3 regions of the Paenibacillus sp. sgz302191 genome follow, and region 3 is predicted to be linked to each of the others. Evidence: riboswitches for the same ligand, from Rfam matches in the RefSeq annotation. Region 3 holds a riboswitch; each other region holds the start of a gene.

Region 1 (7,884 bases), on a different contig from region 3:
TGTGACACAGGTGTACAGCGACAATCCGGCGCTGCCGAAGGAGATTTTCCTGCCCGGCGTGCCGGAAGCGGGGGCGTCGGCGCAGCCTGGGGCAGCGGCTGCCTCGCAGGCCGGAGGCGTAGCGGAAACCGGGAGCGCTATACGGGTGGAAGGAGCTGCTGAAGCTGCAAACACTATCCAGGTCGAGGGAGCTGGGGAAGTTGGGGGTGCCGCGCAGGTTGAAGCTGTAGCAGATGCCGGGAACGCTATACAGGCAGAAGGAGTTGCGGAAGCTGGTGGTGGCGCTGCCCAGGCTGAAGCCGAGGAGAAGGACGTGCGGGAAGCGCTGGAGTCGTGGCTGAAGGTGAAGGTTCATTTTCCGCAGCGCGGGTTGAAAAAGCAGATGGTCGATATGGCGAAGGATAACGCCCGCATGGCGCTGGAAGAGAAGTTCAGGCTGCTTGAGCGCGATGAAAGCCGTTCCGTCAAAGCGGTGCAAAATCTGGGCGAATGGCTGGGAACGGGTGCGATTCACCGCATCGAGGCGTTCGATAACTCGAACATTCAAGGGACGAATCCGGTCTCGGCCATGGTCGTGTTCATCAACGGCAAGCCGGATCGCAAAGAGTACCGCAAATACAAGGTGAAAACCGTTCAGGGGCCGGACGATTACGAAACGATGCGCGAGGTGATCCGCCGCCGCTACGAGCGGGTGCTCAAGGAAAATTTGACGATGCCCGATTTGATCGTCGTGGACGGAGGCAAAGGGCAAATCTCCGCTGCGGTCGATGTGCTGGAGAACGAATTGGGGCTGTACATCCCGATTTGCGGCCTGGTGAAAGACGCCAAGCACAAAACCGCGCAGCTGATGATGGGCGACCCGGCGGAAGTAATTCCTCTGCAGCGGGACAGCCAGGAGTTTTATTTGCTGCAGCGCATCCAGGACGAAGTGCACCGCTTCGCGATCACGTTTCACCGCGAGACGAGGGCGAAGTCGATGGTCGTCTCCCAGCTTGACGCGATACCGGGCATCGGCGAGAAGCGGCGGAAGGCGCTGCTCAAGCATTTTGGCTCGGTACGCAAAATAAAAGAGGCCAAAGTCGAAGACTTCAAGCCTCTGGGTATCGGTGAAAAGCTGGCAAACGAAATTATGAAAGCTTTGCAAGGCGAAAATGAGGCGGCGGCTCCCCAGGAGTAAGGGGGCCCCGCTTTTTTGTCGGTTTACGTGAAAGGTGTGCACCTCGCGCAGCTCCTATCGGGGGCTGCGCTGCATGACGGCGGAAAAGTGTTGTCCGGAGCCTGCCGAAAACCTGCGCAAACTCCTATAACGTTGTGGACGCCGGTACCAAGTTTCCTGCGTTCTATTTTCGTGTAAAATGGGAGGTTTTTTCAATGGAATTGGCCTATTTGGCGGAAAAGCCTGCGATTGTGCAGGAATTCCTGTCTAGTATGGCCTGAGCCCAGGGTTTGAGCGGAACAACCTGCAGATTTGCTGGCTCCTGAGAAGCCCACACGCCAGACCCGGTCCATCATCTGCCTAGTTGCGCGAAAAAACCTGCAAAAGTACAGTTTTTGCACGGTTGATCCGCTGTCCACGAAAAATTCCTGCAAATGTGCAGGCTTTTCGCAGCGAACATGGGCTCAGACCTAATTTCATCGAAAATTCCTGCACAATTGCAGGCTTTTCGCGAAAATGAACCATTTTTAAGGAAAAAACCTGCACTTTTGCAGGTTTTTGTCTGTCAAGCTGCCATGTGCCCCATCCCGTGTAGGAGAGGCGTGACTTAGGGTAGAGCGGCTGCGCCCATTGGTTCCTCTACCCCGTCATTTTATCTTCAATTTGATTATTGCAGTATATCAGCACCACGGGCTGCCCAACGAGCGCGGACCCTAGTGGGCGTTCGAAGGCTCTCAGCGCCGCGAGTGCCCAGCGAGCGTTCGGAGTTTATCAGCGCCACGGGCTGCCCAACGAGCGCAGACCCTAGTGGGCTTTCGAAGGCTCTCAGCGCCGCGAGTGCCCAGCGAGCGTTCGGAGGTTATCAGCACCACGGGCTGCCCAACGAGCGCGGACCCTAGTGGGCGTTCGAAGGCTCTCAGCGCCGCGAGTGCCCAGCGAGCGTTCGAAGGTTATCAGCGCCACGGGCTGCCTAACGAGCGCAGACCCTAGTGGCCGTTCGGAGGCGCGCCGCGCGCAGCCCGACGAACGCTGACCCTGGCGAGCGTCCGCAGGCTCTCAGCGCCGCACGGGGGCTATCCCCGCGCACCGCCAGCCATGCGCTGGCTCTACCCCGGGCTTGGCGCGAGGCGCCGCCGGTGCCACCATGCCAGCAGCAGCGCGGCGAGGGCCGGCAGCAGGATGTAGAAGATACCTGCGGCAGCATCGCCCGCCTGGTCCAGCGAGAACAGCGACAGACCCATCAGGATGCTGTCCATGCAGGCATGGGCGAATACGGCAGTGATGAAGCCGTATTTTAGGAACACATAGCCGAGAATGATGCCGATGACGGTTACCTCGATCAGGCGGGTATACACCGGATAGATCGGGTATTGCGTATGGCTCGCGGCCCAAATGATGCTCGGCAGCAGAACGGCGATGAAGTTCGAGCGGAACAGCTTTTTGAACAGCAGGATGCCGAGCAGCCGGTAAGCGGCTTCTTCCGATATTGCGGCGGCCCACGCCATCAGCGGAAACAATTTGGGCTCCAGCATATTCAATACGGAATCCCCCGGATCGTTCACGGCCCATACGTCGAAGCGGACCTCGCCCGCATAGAACAGAACTTGCTGGACCCCAAGGATGAACAGGGCGAGCAAATAGCCCCGGCCCATTCCGTGAAACACTTCCGATCCGAAGCGCGATTCCCGCCAAGCCGGCCAAGGCTTCCACCCGTTCGACTCCCACCACCGGCTGCCGGAAGCAAGCGAGATGTAGACCGATAGACCGAGCAGCAGCGTGACGACGTTCATGAACAGCGAGCCGGCCAATGTGGCGGTTCCGTTGTCTGCGATATCGCCGGACATCGTTTTGAAAGCCGGATACATATTGATGTTGTTGGCGATGTAAATCGTCGTAAAAATAACAGTGAGCAGCAGGCCCTTGCGAAAATCCATCTGCTTGCGGTGCCTGATGGCATATACGATGGCCGCAACGGACATCAGGAACGTAAAGCCCATGCTGATCCAGGTCATGAACGAGGCGGATTGATCCTGCGAGTCAAGCCATGTCTGATGGTCCTCTGGGATGCTGAATTGCACGGCATAGCCGACCAAAGCGTTATCGTCAAAATCGATCCGCAAGCGCAGCTTGGAACCGCCGATGGCTTCCGCTTTCTTTTCGTAAACGTACGTGTTCGCGCCGGCCTCTTTCTTCGGCTCCAGGGCGAGACTGAAATCGTCGGGATTAAAGCCCTGCCGGCTCATCTCCTCCTTGGCCAGCTGGTCCGCTTTTTGCCTGCCGATCGCTGCGGCGGTACCGGTGAGCGTCTCGCGCCAGCCGACGATTTGCAAGCTTTTGTAGTTGACGTCAACTTCGAATTTGCGCTTGCTGCCGGGATCGACGGCGCTGACCTGATAGAAATCGAGCGGGAAGCGGTCCCCGTATTTCAGCTCATACTCGTGCAAAAGGTGTTCTTTCTGCAAGTATCCGCTTCTCGACTTTTCGGACTGGTATACGACGAAAGTACGCGGCTGGCCGATGCCGTAGCGGCTTTGCAAAAACTGCCCGGCCGCGTCGGCCGCCTGCTGCTTCGTAACGGCCGGACTTTCCGCCGGGGCCGCTTCTTCCGTTTGATATCCCGCAAGCATATTGACCCCCATATACAAGGCCACGCCGATGCACGCGAGGATCAGCAAAGTTCGGTTCAATTTCATTCGCATCATGGGATAAAATATCTCCTTGGATAATGTTGGTTCGCAAATACGCTAAATTAAAAGTATCACAGATGTTAAGGAAAACCAATTCATGCAAAATAAAACGTAAACCGGGGCAAATTCGCGATTTCGAATCGTAACGCCCTCTCCTGCTTGCCAGACACGATGGAATGCTGCGAAAACCCCCGCAAATCCGCTGAAAACAACTTTGTGCGGAACAATAAATCAGATATATAATTCATATCAATTGAATAAAAAGCCGAATTTCTTGTTGAAAACGGGGGAACCATGTAATTTGGGGTGAATTTTGTCTCCGGCGTCAAAAAACCGGACAAATAGGGTGACTGCGCGCACCCGAATCCGTCAGCTAACCTCGTAGGCTTTACGTCAGGAACCATTTCCGAATAAGGCATTGGATTTCCAGTGTCTTTTTTTGCGTGTTCAATTGATGACAACAGGGGGATTTATGAAAAAAATAAGCATTTGGCAGCTTACGCCTCCGCAAATTCTGGTCCTTGGATTCGCCGCCATTATTTTGATCGGAGCGGGGCTGCTGACGCTTCCTTTTGCCTCGACGAGCGGCCGGCCGCTGCCTTTTATCGATGCGCTGTTTACGGCCACATCGGCGACCTGCGTAACCGGCCTCGTCGTGGTCGATACCGGGTCGGCATTTACCGTGTTCGGACAAGTCGTCATCGTCAGCCTGATCCAGATCGGCGGTCTCGGCTTCATGACGATGGCCACGCTGTTCGCCTTCGTGCTGCGCAAAAAAATTACGCTGAAGGAAAGATTGCTGCTGCAGGAGGCGTTCAACCAGGGCAGTATGGAAGGGATTGTGCGGCTGATCCGCAAAGTACTTATTTATTCATTAAGCATCGAAGCGATAGCGGCGATTTTGTTCACGATCCGTTGGTCGTTCGACATGGAATTTTCGAAGGCGCTGTACTTCGGCATCTGGCATGCGGTTTCGATGTTCAACAATGCCGGATTCGACCTGTTCGGCACCGCCGATGCTCCTTTCGTCTCGCTGACCGGATACGTCAACGATTTCACGGTGAACGTCGTCGCGATGGCGCTGATCGTGCTCGGAGGTCTCGGCTTCATCGTCTTGTCCGATTTGATGGAATATCACAAAACGAAGAAACTTTCCCTGCATTCCAAAGTCGTGCTTGCCATGACGGGATTTCTGATCGTTTTCGGCGCGCTAGTGATATTTATATTCGAATACACGAACACCAAGACGTTAGGACCGCTGAATTTCGGCGGAAAAATGTTGGCTTCGTTTTTCCAATCCGTCACGCCCCGGACGGCCGGCGCGAATACGGTGGACATCGGCGCCATGCGTCAGGCGTCGCAATTTTTCATGGTGATTCTCATGTTTATTGGGGCTTCTCCCGGCTCGACGGGGGGCGGGATCAAAACGACGACGTTCACCATTCTCATTGCCGCCATCATCACGATGATCCGAGGCAAGGAAGATATCGTCATTTTCCGTTTCCGTCTGGCGAAGGACCGCATTCTCAAAGCGATTACGCTCACGATGATCGCGCTCTTTCTCGTCATATTCGTGTCCATGCTGTTATCGACGACGGAGTCCGTGCAGTTTTTGAAAATATTGTTCGAAGTGACGTCCGCCTTCGGTACTGTCGGCTTGACTATGGGGCTTACGCCGTCGCTGACCGTTTTCGGCAAAATTATGCTCAGCCTGACGATGTTCGCCGGCCGGCTCGGTCCTATAACGCTCGCTTACGCGCTGCAGCCGAAACAGGAAAAAGAATTATATAGATACCCTGAGGGTAAAATTACGATTGGTTAGGGGATACTGGAGATGAAAAAAAATCAATACGCGGTAATCGGTCTGGGCCGATTCGGATCCAGCTTGTCGAAGGAGCTGATCAAGCTGGGCTATGAGGTGCTCGGCATCGACAAGGACGAAGAAGCGGTCGACGAGATGAGCTCCGAGCTGACGCATGCGGTCGTGGCGGATGCCACGGACGAGGAAGTGCTGAAGTCGCTCGGCGTGCGCAACTTTGACTGTGCGGTCGTCGCGATCGGCGACGATATTCAGGCCAGCATTTTAACCGCTATTGTGCTGAAAGATTTGGGCGTCAAAATGGTCGTCGCCAAGGCGCTGTCCGAGCTGCACGGCAAAGTGCTGAATAAAATCGGCGTGGACCGCGTCATTTATCCGGAGCGGGATATGGGCATCCGCGTGGCGCACCAGCTCGTATCACCCAATCTTTTGGATTACATCGAGCTGTCCAAAGATTACACGATCGTCGAGCTGTCGGTGCCCAAGCGCCTGTGCGGCAAAACGATCAAGGATCTGGACCCCCGGGCCAAATACGGCTGCAGTGTCGTCGCTATCAACAAGCAAAGCGGTGTGATCATCGCGCCGCTCGCCACAGATGTTGTCAATGAAAAGGATGTTATGGTGATTATCGGGACGAACGAACAAATCGAAGAATTTGAGAGCGAAGTTATCGGATAATGGAAAATGCGTCCGCCGTCATGATCGAGCATGTCATTTTGCTGCTCATTATTATTCTCAGTCTGGGCATGCTGCTGGGCAAAGCTGCACACCTGTTGAAGCTGCCGGATGTCGCGCTTTTTCTCGTAGGGGGCATCATTGTCGGGCAAGGCCTGGGCTGGGTACGGGAATCCAGCACTTCATTTACGAACCAGTTCATTCTTGCGATCGGTTCCGCACTCATTTTGTTCGACGGCGGGCGCAACATCCGCCTCTCCGGCCTTCGCAAAGTGTGGATCACCGTCAGCCTGCTCAGCGTCCCCGGCGTCATGATTACGTGCGGGGTAGTGGCCGTGGCGGCGCACCTGCTGCTTGGCCTGCCCTGGATATACGCCATGCTGCTCGGGGCGGTCATCAGTTCGACGGACCCGGCTACGCTCATCCCCGTGTTCAAGCAGGTGAAGATCCGCCTGAAAGTCAGGGAAACTGTGGAAAGCGAATCGGCCTTTAACGATGCGACGGGGTCGATTTTGACCTTTTCGCTCATTGCGGTCATCCTGGGCACCCGGGAAGTTTCGGTTGGCTCGGGAATTTGGGCGTTCGTCAAAACGGCGGCGGGAGGGCTTCTCGTCGGCGCGGCGATCGGCTTGGCCCTTGCATACTTGACCGCGCATCTGAAGTTTGGGCTGCTGCGCCAATATGCGACGATTGCGATGATCGTTGCGGCTCTCGGAGCATATATGGCGGGCGAAGCCCTCGGCGTCAGCGGATTTATGGCTACGTTTACGGCCGGGCTTATTTGGGGGAACGCGGAGACGTTCAAGCTGGACATGCAGGACAAGCTGCAGGAAATGGGCCATTTTTCGGAAAATATAACGTTAATGATGCGCATGCTCATCTTTATTTTGCTCGGCAGCCAAGTGAATTTTGCGCTGATTTTCGATCATTTATGGACGAGCCTTGGGGTTATTTTTGCGTTTATTTTTATTGCGAGGCCGTTTGCCGTGCTGGCATGCGCGCTGCCGGACCGCCGGGCGAAGTGGACGAGGAACGAGATTTTGTTCATGTTCTGGGTGCGGGAAACGGGAGTGATTCCGGCCGCGCTGTCCGGCATGATCGCCGGAATGGGAATTCGGCACAGCGAGCTGATCGCCAGTGTAACGTTCATGGCCGTGCTGATCACGATTCTGGTCCAGGCAAGCACGACTGCCTTCGCGGCGCGCAAGCTGGGCCTTGAGGTAACGAACGGCGCTGCGGAAGCCGAACATTGAGTATGCCGTCTCCGAATGCACGATGTGCACAGGGGGCGGTTTTTTGTGTTCTAACAATAAACTAACATTTTGCTTGTTGGTTCCTGGTTTTCTATAGTATATTAAAAATGCAGCTGCTATTTTTCGACAGGTTTTTGCGAAATCTAACTGCAAGTGTAGGCTGACCTAACAAATTTCCTCACACTTTTCTAACAATAAGCATTTTGAAACAAAAGGTGGGCGGACATGGACAAGGTACTGGTTATTGAAGATGATGTGATGGTTGGCGACATGGTTTCGATTTATTTGGGTGAG
Region 2 (7,884 bases), on a different contig from region 3:
GCCGCGTTGTCGGCTATTTTGACACTGCCCGACTTTAAGCCGCTGAGGAACTTGTCCACGTTGCCGTCCGGCTGCGCCGCGTAAGCGAGAGCCAGGAAGTGGTTGCCGAGCGACCAATCCATGCTGCCGATCGTCAATGGAGCAGGGCCGGACGCTTGAATTTTTTTGAAAAGCTCTTCAAGAGCGGCAGTCGTGTTGATCGTAGCCGGGTCGAAAGTGCCGCCGACCGCTTTGTCAAGCACGGCTTTGTTGTAAATAAGGCCGTATCCTTCGACCGAGAACGGGAACGCCAACGTTTTGCCGTCAATCTGGTTAGGCTGCGCCAAATCGCTTACCCATTTTTCGCCGGAAAGATCGGCGGCTTTGTCTTTGAACTTGACGATGTCGCCGGCATCGAGCATGGCGAGCGTCGCAGGCGTGCCTGCCGCGTAAAGCGTAGCGGCTCTCTCGTAAGGAGATTGACCGTCTCCGGTCGACATAACTTCAACGGTAATGTTCGGGTTCGCTTTTGTGAACTCTTTTCCGGCATCGGCTAGCAGCTTCGTAACTTCGCCGCCTTTCGATTCGAGAAGCGTGATTTTAACCGGTTTGTCGGCGGAGCCGCCGCTGCCGCCGGGCGTCGAAGAAGCTGTGCCGCCGGAACTGCTTTTCCCGCAAGCGGTTGCAATCATTGCAAATACAAGCATTACTGCCAGTGAAATAACAAGACCTGATTTTTTCATGTCGGTTTTCCCCCTAAAATAAAATTGTCCATGCATATACGGTTGCTGCTTTAAAACGATGTCCTTCAATAACTTCGCCCCGGATCACCTCCTTAAAATTTCCGAATAATGGGACATTATTCATATATAACTTAGGAAAAGGTTTTCCTGAATATCAAAAAAAATTTTACGGCTCCCCGTTGGCTTTCACGCTGTCTCTGATCACAAGGGTTGTCGGCACGATAATGCTGTTTTTCAAGTTTTTCGTATTGTCTTCCAGCATTTCGAGCAGCATATTCGCGGCTTGGGTGCCGAATTCCGCATAGTTAACCTGGACGGTAGTTAATTTGGGCTGTACCAGGGAGGCGATTTCGATGTCGTCAAAGCCGATAATCGAGCAATCCTGCGGAATTGTCCAGCCATGATCATACAAATAATTCATCGCCCCGAGCGCAAGTCTATCTGTCGCGGCAAATATCGCGGTAGGTTTAAATGTATGCGCTAACATTGCTTTCGCCGCTTCGTATCCGCTGCTTATTTTGAAAGAATCGGCTTGAACTATGCTTTGTTTGGATACGGATATGTGCCGGTCCTTCATGGCCTGTTTGAAGCCTTTCAAACGGTCGACCCCGACAGCCAGGTCATAGAGCGGAGCTGAAATGAATCCGATTTTGGTATGCCCGTTATCGAGCAAATGCGTGGTTGCCTTATGAGCGCCCTCGACATTGTCGATGCCCACGGAAGGCAAGCCTTGAAGCTGAAATTGCTGGCCGATGACGACGGCAGGGATTTGCTTTTTGCTGAAAAATTGCTTATGGCTGGACGAATACTTCACGCCTGAAAGGATGATCCCGTCAATTTTTTTATCCTCGAACAATTGAAAATATTTCAATTCTTTTTCTTCGTTTCCGTTGGTGATGGCCAAAAAAATGCTGTAGCCTTCGGCATCCAAAATGCTTTCCAGGCCGTTGATCACCTGGGCGAATATTTCGTTGGATACTTCGGGAAGCATCACGCCGATTACATGAGTCCGCTTGTTCACGAGCCCGCGCGCCAATGCGTTGGGTCTGAAGCCGGTTAATTCGACGGCTCTCATCACTTTCTCCCGCGTTTCGGGATTCGCGCGTTTCGTTCCGTTCAGCACTCTGGAAACGGTTGCAATCGATACGTTTGCCATTCGGGCAACATCTTTAATCGTATAATCGGCCATAAGTTTATCTCCAATTTCCTAAAGCTAATGAAAAACGGGTAAACGTTTTCACATAATGAGATTATCATAACCGCGCTGTTTCGTCAACATCGGACATGGAAGAAGAAGCAGATCATAACGGCCCGCGTTATTGCCTGCTTCCAATTTATAGTTCTATTGGCATATACGATTTGTTTCTTTACAGATTAAATATGAAATGTGCGGAGAATGATGACAAGCAGGATAAACAGGACAAGGATTGTTGCCGGCGAAGTCATAAAACCTCCTACAGGAGCTCCGCAGCCACAACCATGGCCACCATAGCCACCATAGCCATATGAATACGACATATTATTCCCTCCTGGATTGTAAAGTAAAGGCTTCAAATTTCTTGTATAGTGTATGTGCGGAGCGGATGGGTTGATTGGACACGTGTCCCGTAGGCCTTGATCCGACGGTTCCGGATTTCGTCTCGTTCGAAGCCGGATTTTCACGCAGCCGCGAAATGCGGCCGCTCTTTGTGTTACTATGAAATTGCCGAAGGATACGGGCTAATAATCGAACGAAGAGGTGATCGCCATGGGCGAGATTCGCGCATTAAAGCGGGAAGAAGTGGCGGATAGCGTCGCGCTTTCCGAATTTGCTTTTCAATTGGAGCTTACCCCGGAGGAATTTCAGGATCGAATGGACTTGACCGATCCGGACGCCGTTCTGGGATATTTCGCGGACGGGCGTTTGGCGGCCAAACTGACCTTGCTGGATTTGGAAACGTGGCTGCACGGGCGCAGCTTTGCAATGGGCGGCATCTCGGGTGTAGCGACATGGCCGGAATACCGGCGGGGCGGCATGGTATCCGAGCTGCTCGTTCTCATATTGAAAAAGATGAAAGAGAAAGGTCAGACGCTCTCCTTTTTGCATCCGTTCAAGTTTGAGTTTTACCGCAAATTCGGCTGGGAAATGTATTCGGAATACTGCAAATACGAAATCACGCACGACAAGCTCCCCCGCTTTCAAGCGGCCGCAGGCAGCAGGGTGATGCGCATCGGGAAAGATCCGGAGATTTTGAATCCGATTTATGAAAAGCACGCGGTCCGCTATAACGGCATGCTGAAGCGGGACCTGAAATGGTGGAACAACCGCTGGTTCAAGTTTAAAAAAGGAACGGTTGGCGTCCATCTCAATGCCCGCAATGAGCATACCGGCTATGTGTTTTATCAGGTTAAGGACAAAATCATGACGATTCATGAGCTTGTGTTTCTGGACGAGGAGGCACGGCGCGGATTGTGGAAATTTATAGCGGATCACGATTCGATGATCGACAAGGTGCTTGTCCAAGCCCCTGTGAACGACGCGCTCCCGTTTTTGGTGCCTAATCCGGCATTCAAGCAGGAGAGAGTTCCTTACTTCATGGCCAGAATCGTCGATGTGGAATCGTTCCTGGCCCAGTACCCGTTCCGGACGGACGGAATCAAGGAGGCGCTGTACTTGCGGGTCGCTGACGAGCATGCGGAATGGAACAACGGCGTGTTTCAAGTGCGGGCGGATGCACAAACCGGCGCTGTGGAAGTAGTGAAGCTCTCCGGGAGCGTCCTGCCGAATGAGGAGCAATTGCTCAGTTGTTCGATACAAACGCTGACCACTTTGTTTATGGGTTATCAAAAAGCCGTCTTTTTGGCGGAGACGGAACGCCTGCAGGGCAGCCCTGCGACGGCTAGGCGGCTGGACTCGGCGATACCCGAACGGACTACATATTTGGCGGATTTCTTTTAAATAACGGAAAAAGGCGGCGCAGCGGACGATGAACCGTGAGGCCGTCTTTTTGCGCTGCTTATTTGTTCATTTTCGAAATCAGGTCGGTGACCGTTACGAATTGATAGCCCTGCTTTTTAAGCTCGGGCAGCACGATTTTGAGAGCTTCCACCGTTTGCGAGCAGTCTCCCTGCAAGTCGTGGAACAAAATAATATCGCCGTTATGAATGTTATTGAGCACGGACCGGACGATTTTGTCGACGCCCGGCTTCCGCCAGTCTTTCGTATCCTGGTACCAGGACCACATCACAACCGTGAACCGGTCCTGCTTGGCCAATTCGATCAGCGATTGATCGTAAAAGCCGCCGGGCGGACGGAACACGTGAGGAATTTGCTCGGTAATGTCGAAAATAATTTCCTGCGTCTGTTCGATCTCCTCTTTCAATTTGTCCGGGCTGACATGTTTCAAATAATGATGATCGTACGTATGATTGGCAATCTCATGCCCTTCGTTCACTTCCCGGATGGCGATTTGCGGATACATCTGCACGCGCTTGCCGAGCACAAAAAAAGTCGCTTTCGCGTCGTACTGCTTAAGAACGTCCAGCAATTGGGGCGTATACACCGGATTGGGCCCGTCGTCAAACGTCAGCGCGACCAGCTTTTGATCGGTCTGCACATTCCAAACGACCTCGCTTTGCGGCACCGGCATGGCGGCGGTCGTCACATTCAAAACGACGGCAAGCTGCGCGGCGGCAATCATCATGCGATGGAGTTTTGGCATAAGTCTCCCCCTTAAAGTTTGAAGCAGGCTTGCTTCCAAACAGTCTGAGGTTATTGTCTGACCTGCCAACCGAACCTATGCGGAGGAAAAGAGGCAATATTTGTGAGGCAAATTCGCTCAAATACAAAAAGCAGGCCCATGGAGAATAGGATCTCCAAGGACCTGCTTTGCCGAAATTAACTGGGCAAGCGGAACACTTTCACGTTTTGGATGCCGAATTGCTGCAGCGATTCTTTGGAGCCGGGGATAAAGATGTCCACATGATTGCCTTTTACGGAACCGCCTGTGTCGGTTGCATAGGCATACATGCCGCCTACCGGCAGTCCGTCGAAATTGTAGCCTTCGATGTAAAGCTTGGTGCCGAGCGGAATGACCGTCGGATCTACGGCGACTGTCCCCAGCGCCAGCGGATTTCCCATGTAGTCGACGGCGCCGAAGCCGCCGTTCTCGGAAGGATCGGCCGAGTAAGCGGTTGCTTTAAAGCTTTCAAACTTGGGCGCATATTGGCTTCCGTCTTTGCTTAAGATGGCCATTTTGCTGTCCGCATCCCATTGAATCGGAATTTTGGAAGCGTCGCAAATGAATCGCAGCGGAACGAACACTCTGCCGTCCTGAAACCCGGCATGGGTGCCCATGTCGACGGGGGTGTTGTCGATGACCGCTTTTTGATCGCCTGATGCCAATGCAATCGTATGTTTGCCGTTGTTTAAAGTTACTTTAATTTGATTGCCCTTTTTTTCCCATTGGACCGTATAGCCGAGTTTTTCGGTTACGAAGCGAATGGGGACTTGCGTGGAATGATTCGTGTCTAAATAAGGTTGTGCATCCGGAAAACCGACAAGGTCATTGTCTACCTGCACTTTTACTTCCATTTCGGCCGCTTTGGCATGGTGCGGCGAAAGAAAGCCTCCTGCCAGAACTGTAATAGATACAGCAAGGCCAGCGAGTCCTTTTATAGCCGTATTCAATTCGCTATTCCTCCTTCTTATTAAAGCCTCCGAGGTTAGTTGACGGGTTCGGGAAGAAGGTTCTCCCTAGTCTGCTTCGACAATCAGCAAATATTCACCCCAATTAAATCGTCCCCCGTACCGATGCTGGAACACACCGGATTCGGCTCCAATTATTTTAACATTGGTATTTTGCTTGAAACAACGGCCAAAATGTGGAAGGTCTGAGAAATACCTAGACTTTGGTCCAGGTCGAAAAACAGTCGCGGGTCCGTTTTGCTTCTTGTCTCTTTTGTATACGCTAGTAGCATAAGGAATGAGCGAAAGGCGGGAACGTGCATGTCCATGAAAGGCAATAGAGGATTAGCCTTGATTTTTATTGCGGTCGGCTTGATCATTGCATCCCATATAATCGGAATTCATCTTCATCTTATGGGGTACCTGCTGCCGCTTTCGATGGTTGGGCTCGGCTATGTCGGCATTTGCAACGGGAAGAAGATCGGCTGGCTGATCGCCGCCGCGGGAGCTTTGATCCTGGCCGTGAAATTGTCGGGCTTCATCGCGTTCGCATTGGCGATTGTGCTGATCGGCTATGGATTCAGGCTGCTGGGCAGACGCACGCATTCGGATCGGTTCGATCTGTAAACTTAAATAGGCCGGGGTGGGGTTAATGAAGGTATTGAACAGAATCGGTAAAATGGCTGAAACGGCTTGGCACGATACCGCCGAGCGCTTTTCGATGAATGAGCAAGGAGGGGGCTTCGGCTCGCAGACGGGAGCAAGCGGGCGGATCCGGGCGCTGGAGCAGCGCTACGAAGAGACTTTGCAGCGGACGTTCGAGCTGCGTCAGCACTTTGTGAACGCGGAGGAGCTCGCTCGGCTCCGCGCGGAGCAGGCCGAGCTGGCGATGCGCGCCGGCGAGGAAGAGCTTGCCCGGGCGGCGCTGCAGGAGAAGCTGCGCCTGGAAGCGGCGTGCGGGCACTACCGCACGCAGTACGCGAGCTCCCAGGACGAAGTCCTGGCGCTCGCGGAGGAACTGCAGCGGCTGCGCGCCGCCGCTGCGGACGATGTGCAGCCGCATGGCGGGCTGCACGGGGCCCAGGCCCGCGACACGCTGCGCGAGCTGGAAAACGCGGGCCGCGAGGCTTGGCAAGGGCTGCGCGAAGCGGGCCGCATGTCGGCCGAGACGCTGAAGGAGGCGGGCTGCAACGTCAAGCAGGAGCTGCGCACGATGCGCGTGAAGCTCCAGAAGGAGTGGCAGCAGAGCCGCAGCAGCGGCGAGAGAGGCGGCCCGCGCGCGAAGTAGCGCGGGGCCGTGCATTGGCTGGGCGCACGAGGAAAGCGGGAGGGGCCCCCTTGGCGTAACCGCGCGCAAATAAAGGCCGAGGCTGGGCGCGCCCGTCGACCGACCGCCGTCGTGCAGCGAAACACCGCGCGCTGGGAGCTGCGCGCGGTGCGACCTCTCCCGGTGCAGGTCGTGGAACTGTACAACTGGGCCAGGGACAGCTTGGTAGGGAGAAAACCTGCAAATGTACAGGTTTTTTTCGCAGAATCGGCTTGTTTTGACGAAAAACCTGCAAAAGTGCAGGAATTTTCGCTGAAAGTGAATTTGAGCCCACGTGTTCGCTGAAAAGCCTGCACTTTTGCAGGAATTCATCGTAACCAGCGGTCAAGGACGTAAATTCATGTATTTTTGCAGGTTTTTTTCGTGCAGACGGGCAGATTGTGACTATCTCCTCTAACGTGGGGGTTTTTGGGCAGGCTGATGCTTGCAGGAATGCTGCACTGGAAAGATATAGATCACCCATCTGTCCGACTGCCTGGTCGGGCGAAGAAAACCTGCAAAAGTCAGGCTGCCCGAGAAAGTCGCGACATTCCGAGAGGGTTAGGGGAACCGGTTGGGTCCATAGCCGCTTTTTCTGGGCGCGCCCCTCTCCCGGTGCAGGTTGTGGAACTGTACAACTGGGCCAGGGACAGCTTGGTAGGGAGAAAACCTGCAAATGTACAGGTTTTATTCGCAGAATCGGCTTGTTTTGACGAAAAACCTGCAAAAGTGCAGGAATTTTCGCTGAAAGTGAATTTGAGTCCATGTGTTCGGTGAAAAACCTGCACTTTTGCAGGAATTCATCGTAACCAGCGGTCAAGGACGCAAATTCATGTATTTTTGCAGGTTTTTTTCGTGCAGACGGGCAGATTGTGACTATCTCCTCTAACGTGGGGGGGTTACCAGTTTCTTGTTTGTTGATAGCGCGGCATTCCTGCAATTGTGCAGGCTTTTTGCCGGGTATAGGGGGGTTGGATTCGTTCTGTAGGGTGACGTCTACGGCGTCATGGGGGTTCGCAGGTCCTGTCTCCGGCCCGGGTCGGCCAGTCGGGCCTGCCAAGCTCAGCTCAGCCCAGCGAAGCCCGGTCCGGTCTGCCGAGCCGCTTCATAACCGGCCACTGTGCGGAGGGTGCGTCCCATACCGGGAAGGCAAGGAGCGGCAGCGCTAGCATCGTCAATTTGCTTTCTGA
Region 3 (7,884 bases):
CTTTGCGGGTTAGCGAGCCGCTTCACAAACGGCCGCCCCGGTTTCTGGGAGGTAAAAGAATAGTTACTCACCCGTCCCCACGCACACGCTACAGCACTTAGCCGTCCGTGTCGGCCGCCCCCCACGCAACTAAGCCGTCCACGTCGTGCCGCCCTGCGCTTGCGCTTAGCGCGTTATGCCGCCAGCTTAAATCCTTGTTCTGAAGAAAACCTCCGGTTCGACGGGGAGTTCATCCCTTTAACTCAATGAAAAGATGGAAGCCGGAGTCTATTCAGCTGCATGTACGGTCATGGGCGGCGGGGATCAGTAGTCGGAGAAAAGAACAATTTGAGCTAATGTGTATTAATTTTCATACAGAATTATCGATTTAACGAAAGAAGGATAATTCTGTGTGATTTTTCGAGTTGATCCTGCAGATCGTAGATGGCTAATGATGAATGAGCTGATCGACCCGTTTACGGGTGAATAGGTGAAAAAGGGCGTGTAAAATGGACGAAACCTTGATTGACGGCCAAGAACTGCCGCTTTGCGGCGGGATTCGTGTCGTCCTCTTCTTATTGCCGGGGATTCGATGTATAGTCTTAACGGGATTCTCGGGGGAATTCATGTCCAGACTACTCCCGATATGCATGCAGCCCGTCTCTCGTTGAAAAAGTATATGGTGGTTTGTAATCACGGTGGATTAATATTAGGTCTAGCCAGGGATCCCTAAGTTGAAGTTTGCCGCATGTTCTTTAAAGCATTTTCTTGCCGTAGCGGCAGGACTATGTTTCGTGTCTCAATTGGGTCTTGACTATTGCTTCCCAATACTATATCTTAATATTAAGATAATCAATTTAAAGATTTTTCGAATTTGTTCTACATACAGCATACTAGAAAATGGAGAGTGGACACAATGACCGATTTTATTTCTTTAGTCAAAGAGCGCAGATCCGCCAACAAGTTTATTCCCGATATCGAACTGCCGGACCATGAGCTGGAGGAAATTTTTAACCTTGTCAAATTCGCACCGTCGGCATTCAATTTGCAGCACGCCCACTATGTCGTCGTTAAGGACCCTGCTGTCAAAGATGAAGTGTACCATGCAGCGGCGCAGCAATACAAAGTAAAATCGGCATCGGCGGTTATCGCGGTGCTGGGCAATATGGATGCTTACAAGGATGTGGCGAAAATAAATGAAGGGTTTTTGCATCTGGGCGTTTTTAATAAGCAAGAATATGATATGACAGTCGAATCGGTGACCCGGTTTTATGAAGAGCGCGGCGACACATTCATGCGGGAAGAGGCCATTCGGAACGCAAGCTTGTCGGCCCAGTTATTTATGCTGGCTGCAAAAGAAAGAGGCTGGGATACTTGCCCGATGATCGGATTCGATCCCGAAGCTTTGCGGCAGGTGCTGCAAATTCCGGATCGGTATGCAATCGCTTTGCTGGTGACTATCGGGAAAGAGGACACTTCCAAAAGAAGGCCGCGCGGCTACCGCAAACCGACCGGCGAGTTCGTCAGCTACAACCGGTTTTAATGGGTTCAAAATGAAAAAAAGGAGCTGATTTCGATTGGCGAGTTCGAGCCCTCAAATTGCCCCGTTTCTCATGTTTGCCGGCAAGGCTAAGACAAATACGGCTTATCGTGGCAATTGAACCTTGCAAAAAACTAGTACAACGAGGCCGGGGACAGAAGCGAGCGCAATCCTCGGCCTTTCTTTTGCCGATGGGCGCTTTGCGACGGGCTGCCGAGCCCGCAAAACTACGAATGAGCGGACGAGTTTGTTTAAAAATTGGGGGAACTGATTGGATGAAGAGTAAGCTGCAAATATTTATCGCGTTATGGGGGGCCCTATCGTTATCGCTGCTGGTGCTGACCGCCTATTCGAAGGAAACGGTTCCGGCGGCGAAGCAGACGGTCGTCCTGAAAGTAAGCGATCCGGTTGCGACGGTCAATGGCAAACAGGTGGCTTTGCAGACGGCGCCGATCCTGCTGAATAATGTTACACTTGTACCTCTGCGCTTCATAAGCGAAACGTTTGGCGCAAATGTGAAGTGGGAGGAGAAGAAGCGCGGCATTACGATACAGGACAAGGAACAAACTATCGAGCTTGTGATCGATGACGCATGGTCGCAGGTGAACGGAACGCGCTCCAAATTGGAGCAGCCTGCCGTTATTGTCAACGAAACGGCGATGGTTCCTTTGCGATTCGTAGCCGAAAGCTTGCATCTGACCGTCAGTTACGACGAAACTGTTAAGCAGATTCAAGTAACTTCGAACGAGCGGAAAGCGGAAGCCGAACAGGCCGAAGCGCCTGCCAAGCAGCGTTTGGAGCATGTAACCGTAGATCATCTAACGGCTGGCCGGCGATATCCAAAATCTTTCGATAAGCTGAAATTAGCCCCTCTCTCGACCAAGAGCGTGGCGGCGGCCAAAAATAATCAGGTTTATATCCTTGAAAATGACACGGTTACAGGATCAGGACTCGTCATCAAGAAATACGATCCGAATGCTTCAGAGAAGCTTTCTCTGGTAACTACGATTAACGAGAAGTTCAACTTTGAGTATACCGTTAAAAATGACAAAATTCGGTTTATTTACTCGTCGTTCGTTCCCGAGAGATTGATTTACAATGACGCGACCGGCGCTTTGTACGTGCTCGGCGAGAGCACAACGGAGGACCCGCGTTTGCGAACGGTCGTGTATTCCATTTTGCCGGAAGTGAAAATGATTACATATCAGTTTGAAACGCCCGGCTTTTTCAACATCGAGGATAATTTTTTTGCTTCTCTTGACGAGCAAACGTATTATTACGGGGACCCGCACACGCGGTCGGTCTATTCGGCAAAAAAAGGCGAGAAGATGGCTCTGTTCGCCGATTCCGGCACCGAGGGCGTAACCCGAATGATCTCCACGGTAAAAGACGGCGTCACGTATGTGTTTGACAAAAACGGAAAAACGATATTCAAACTTACGGACAATGGGCTGAAAAAAGCAGCCGCAGTATCTGTCGACACGGATTCGATAACCAGGCTGTCAGCCTCCAATGGATACTTCTATGTCCTGGATAAAAACTCGCTCATTCATCGAATCGATCCGAATGGCGAAATATCCGTTTACGCCGATCTTCAAGGCGTTACACACAACAGGGGGATCTTCAATATCCCGGAGACGCAGATACAGCAGTCGGACCCGTTGACGTTGGACCGAAACCGTATATTGATGTCTGCGGACAGCAATGGCAATATTTTTCTTATCGACGATGACATTTTAAAACGCATCAACATTTATCCGTGAGAATGCCCCGCCACGGCACAATCGCTGCTTGGTGGTAAAACAAACCTCTAAACGCGGCCGCTCATCATTGAATGGCCTCGATAGAGGTTTTCTCATTGACATAAAACTTTACTTGAGTTAATTTATAAATATAAGTTCACAAATGGATGACAATAAGTACGCAGAGAAGGTGAAGGATATGAGAGCGGGAAACCGGCAATCGGTACGCCATAGCAAAAGCAAAATGCCGCTGAGGGAGATTAAAAAAGCCCGCGCGAAGCTGGCTGTTTTTCAGGCCAGTCTTGAATTGATCGGCGAAAATACGTTTCGCGCCGTGTACGTCGACGATATTTGCCGGCGGGCGGAAATATCGAAGGTGACGTTTTTTAAGTTTTTCCCGCAAAAAGAAGACGTACTCATTTATTTCATGCTCGTTTGGCTGACGCGGCGGCTTGTGGAGCTTCGGGAAGAGCAGAAGCGGGGGATGGCCGCGATCCGCCATATTTTCGGCAAGGTGGCCGAGGACGCGAAGAAACAGCCGGGGCTGATGCTCAGCCTGATCGGGTTTCTTGCGGAGCAGAAAATGCACCCTTGCATGCCCGATTTGAACGAAGCGGAATTGCATCTGCTGTTTCCCGGCAAGGAGGAGCTGGCCGCTTCCGTCGACCCGAATCTCGACAAACGCTTCCGGCAGTTTGTCGAGGAGGCCAAACAAGACGGCGGCATTGACGCTGAGCGGGATACCGAAAACTTGGTAGCGATGCTGGTCACGCTGTTTTACGGCGCTTATTTAACCGCTCATATGTTCAAAGCTTCGGATTACATGGCTTTTTACGACATGCATTTACAATTCATCGGAAAGTAGGGTGTTTTCTATGGCAAAAGTCGTTCCGGGCCGGTATACGGCCCAAATGGGGGATTCATTCGTCGTATTTATTATCGGAATGCGTGTCAACAAGCTCTGGGCCGTCCATAAATGGTGGCCTGTTATGAGCGCGATGCCCAAAATGCTGAAAGAATTGTACAGCCATCCCGAGCTCGGATTTTTGCACTCCGAATATTTGTTAAGCTGGCGCGGAGTGACGCTGATCCAGTACTGGAAGTCGTTCGATGATCTGGAGAAATACGCGCGCGGCGGCGTGCACTTGAAAGCGTGGCAGGCATTCAACCGGAGCGTTGGCACGGACGGGACGGTCGGCATTTTTCATGAGACGTATCTCATGAAGGAGGGGCAGTATGAATGCGTGTACGGCAATATGCCGCGCATGGGGCTCGGGGCTGCAGGCGAACATGTGCCGGCTACGGGAAAAAGGGAGACCGCCCGCAGAAGAACGGGCGGAACCAACGATCCCGCCGTACCGACTCCGCCGAATCCCGCGGTATAATCTGAAGCGAACTGCGGGACAATAGCAGCGAACAGCAAAACAACCGTTTCCGGAGGGTTCGGAAACGGTTGTCGTATGAATCAATATTAATTGGCGATAAATTCTTGAACCCATTCGTTGTTGTAAAAGGCTACGCCAATTTTCGTGTAGTTAGGGCTTAAGATGTTTTGGCGATGACCTTCGCTGTTCATCCAGGCAGTCATAACTTCTTGCGGAGTTTGCTGCCCCATGGCAATATTTTCGCCGGCATACGTGTACTGGATTCCGTATTTGGTCATCATATCGAACGGAGATCCGTAAGTTGGCGAAGTGTGATCGAAGTAATGGTTGTTGTACATGTCTTTCGCTTTATCAAGCGCCATAGCAGCCAAACTGGAGTCGCTTGTAAGCGGGCTCAAGCCTGCTTTGGCCCGTTCCTGATTGACCAGGGTGACGACTTGATCGGCATACGCGGAGCTCGAAGTGTCCGTAGTCGTGCCTGTTGTCGTTCCTGTATCAGTGCCTGTGGAAGGCTGTGTCGTTGTTCCCGTATCAGTGCCCGTAGAAGGTTGTGTCGTCGTACCTGTGCCACTGCCTGTGTCAGTACCCGTAGAAGGCGTATCCGTCGGAGTTGTGCCGGTGGAAGGCGTTCCGGTATTCGAGTCTGAGCCATGATGTCTTACGTGATGATGGTAAGAACCCGATGGCATATTGTAATTGCCGGGAGATTTAAACAGGCCGGCCCAGTTGCTCGGATCAAACAATTGCGGATATTGCTGAAGCAAGCTGTCCAGGGAAGTTCCTTGAGAATTTCCTTGCTGGAGTCCTTGCTGAAGTAATTGCTGAATGTTTTGCTGAAGCCCTTGCGGGAGCCCCTGCAGGTTGCCGATGACTTGGCCGTTCACAGTGTAAGTAGCTGCGGATGCCGCTCCGGAACTTACGATCATGCCTAATACCAGCGCACCTGTGATAGCTGTTTTCTTGAAACGCATTAAAACCATCCTCTCCTTTTTTGGCCTACGAGGTTAGCTGACGGATTCGGGTCAAAGAGAAATCACCCTGCCATTTTGCAATGGCTTCACCCCAAATAAAGAGGTTCCCCCGTGCATCTTTCGATGCTTTGGCCGTTTTGTTTGCTCAGCAAGAACAGCAGTTTCCCGCGTCCTTCTGTGGGTTTCATTCTAGCATAGAAAACTAGGGGGGATCACCCCTCAAATGTTTCCATTGATAGAAACAGGCAGCCGCAACAAAAAAAGCCCGGCCGTCAGGTTTCCCTGATCTGGCCGCGCTTGGCGTCGTTTCGGTTGGTATGTACGCTGTTCGCTTATCGGCGTCTTGCTGCCGCGAACCGGCTTTTTATCAATTCCAAAGCTTTCGTGCTTTCTTCCTTTTGCTCTCTTAGCAAATCTTGAAAGCTCTTGTTGGGAGAAACAAAAAGCAGCGCGTCTTTGGGCTGCTCGCCTACGGCTACCGACACTTTTCCGTTAATGGATACATATACAGTTGTCATGGCTGCATCCCTCCGATCATTTTCCGGGCAAATTCAAAAACCATAGGGTTCTGGTTCATTATAGCATATAATACGTCATCTCGAAAAGTGACAAACTTCCGCGCATCCCAACCGGAATCGGCCCGAAAGTGGCAGGTCATGACCCGGTCCTGGCATTTTACCGTTAAGTAGAGCGTTTGCTTGGCTTCATTGAAAAAAAGCTGCTCCGGATTGTCCCTTTTCGCCGTAATCGATACGTACGATTTTTCATTATTCAGCAGAAAAAAAGGTTCGCTAGTCGTATTCCCGACTTCCAGCAGCAAATTCATCCGCCCGTTGTCGCGCGTATATATCGTAACGGCCGAGCAATCATGAAAGGCGCCGATGTCCTCGGACATATAGTTTCCATAATGGCGCTTTACCATTCTGCCTTTGAGCTTGCTCATAAAATCGGCGAAAAAGAGCGCCATCCGATCTTTCGGTAAATGTTGAAAAAGCGGAATATTGCGCTCGATGAATTGAGCGAACTCTTCATGCAGTTGAATTTGTTTCGTATACGTTTCGAACGTAGCTTCAAGCGGAAGCAGCAGAACGCCTCTGCGCATCAGGTCGCTGAAATAGTCTTTCCAGTCGATAGAGACGCCCAGTGAGAGCTCTTCCGTATAAATCCCTTTTTTGACCAAATCATCGATGAAAAACCACACGTACGGATCGATGTGGGAAGGTACTTGAGTATGGCTTTTTAATGCGGCTGTAATGTCCGCGGCTTTAGGATAAGCCCCGGTTTCTTCGGCATGCCTGTTCGTAATTTCTTCGATAATGCCTTTCATAGTGCTGAAAAACAGGCGCTTGACGCCGGTTTCTACAAAGACAAGCACGGTCTTATTCAAACGGGTTGCCTGTATGTACTCCAGATGGGTAATCGTCCGGTCGTATTTGGGGTAGAACGTGCCCCCTTTATCTTTAATAAATAAAAGAAAAACTTCCGACTCTTCGACTTTTTTGAGGCATTTGCTAATAGGATCCTGATGCGAGTCCCACGGGCCAAAATTTCGTTCGTACATAAGAGGATCATGCCCGATTTCCGTCAATTGCTCGAAAACGGCGTTTCGAATCGGCCGCAATTCGTCTTGGCCTACGGAGCTAATGAATATTTTCGCTTTAGGCAAAACGTTCACCCCTTACCTTATCTGCAACTATTATACCTTATTTGATGCTTTTTTCGCATATTTTCATTGAGCAAGTGAAGAGAGGGATGGTAATATATTGAAAGAAGAACATTACGACAATAATCGACAAACAGAGAGAGGGATTGTACATGCAGCATGTTCATGGTACGTACGATACGGGACTGGTCATATTTTCATATATCGTAGCTGTCGTTGCGTCTTATACGGTTCTTGATTTAACCGCACGGATCAGCACTGCCGCAGGCGGAGCCCGTTGGCTGTGGCTCTCATTCGGCGCCATTGCCATGGGGATGGGTATATGGTCGATGCATTTTGTCGGAATGCTCGCCTTTTCGCTGCCTATACCGATCGGATACGATCTTATGCTCGTGCTGCTGTCCGTGCTCGCGGCTGTCAGCGCGTCTTTCGTCGCTCTGAACGTCGTAGGCCGCAATCAGCTGACATTGCGCCAATTGATCGGCGGCGGGCTGATGCTGGCCGTGGGCATTTCGGCGATGCATTACATCGGTATGGCCGCCATGCAGGTCGATATTTCGTACGACCCGTTCTATTTTGCGCTGTCCATCGTCATTGCGATCGT

The links. Region 3 has a riboswitch for cyclic di-AMP ahead of AC3G2T_RS30325 (CAP domain-containing protein). Riboswitches for the same ligand answer to the same signal wherever they lie in the genome.
Region 1: it holds a riboswitch for cyclic di-AMP, as region 3 does, so the genes downstream of both, AC3G2T_RS08790 (TrkH family potassium uptake protein) here and AC3G2T_RS30325 (CAP domain-containing protein) in region 3, are expected to answer to the same signal.
Region 2: it holds a riboswitch for cyclic di-AMP, as region 3 does, so the genes downstream of both, AC3G2T_RS10125 (stalk domain-containing protein) here and AC3G2T_RS30325 (CAP domain-containing protein) in region 3, are expected to answer to the same signal.

What each region holds. Positions count from the first base shown of each region.
Region 1 is NZ_JBYLHY010000005.1:51,041-58,924, reverse strand. It holds gene uvrC (excinuclease ABC subunit UvrC) at 1-1,177, shown strand, start outside; gene AC3G2T_RS08795 (CPBP family intramembrane glutamic endopeptidase) at 2,263-3,858, opposite strand; cyclic di-AMP (ydaO/yuaA leader) riboswitch at 4,097-4,246, shown strand; gene AC3G2T_RS08790 (TrkH family potassium uptake protein) at 4,316-5,665, shown strand; gene AC3G2T_RS08785 (potassium channel family protein) at 5,678-6,340, shown strand; gene AC3G2T_RS08780 (cation:proton antiporter) at 6,340-7,590, shown strand; gene AC3G2T_RS08775 (response regulator transcription factor) at 7,816-7,884, shown strand, end outside.
Region 2 is NZ_JBYLHY010000005.1:359,296-367,179, reverse strand. It holds gene AC3G2T_RS10145 (ABC transporter substrate-binding protein) at 1-722, opposite strand, end outside; gene AC3G2T_RS10140 (LacI family DNA-binding transcriptional regulator) at 889-1,911, opposite strand; gene AC3G2T_RS10135 (GNAT family N-acetyltransferase) at 2,470-3,660, shown strand; gene AC3G2T_RS10130 (polysaccharide deacetylase family protein) at 3,719-4,423, opposite strand; gene AC3G2T_RS10125 (stalk domain-containing protein) at 4,600-5,391, opposite strand; cyclic di-AMP (ydaO/yuaA leader) riboswitch at 5,401-5,549, opposite strand; gene AC3G2T_RS10120 (LiaF transmembrane domain-containing protein) at 5,710-6,015, shown strand; gene AC3G2T_RS10115 (PspA/IM30 family protein) at 6,041-6,676, shown strand.
Region 3 is NZ_JBYLHY010000029.1:8,686-16,569, forward strand. It holds partial or broken gene AC3G2T_RS30300 (MBL fold metallo-hydrolase) at 486-712, shown strand; gene AC3G2T_RS30305 (nitroreductase family protein) at 896-1,522, shown strand; gene AC3G2T_RS30310 (copper amine oxidase N-terminal domain-containing protein) at 1,795-3,282, shown strand; gene AC3G2T_RS30315 (TetR/AcrR family transcriptional regulator) at 3,461-4,126, shown strand; gene AC3G2T_RS30320 (DUF4188 domain-containing protein) at 4,137-4,646, shown strand; gene AC3G2T_RS30325 (CAP domain-containing protein) at 4,733-5,617, opposite strand; cyclic di-AMP (ydaO/yuaA leader) riboswitch at 5,625-5,761, opposite strand; gene AC3G2T_RS30330 (hypothetical protein) at 5,950-6,135, opposite strand; gene AC3G2T_RS30335 (DUF4062 domain-containing protein) at 6,132-7,283, opposite strand; gene AC3G2T_RS30340 (MHYT domain-containing protein) at 7,433-7,884, shown strand, end outside.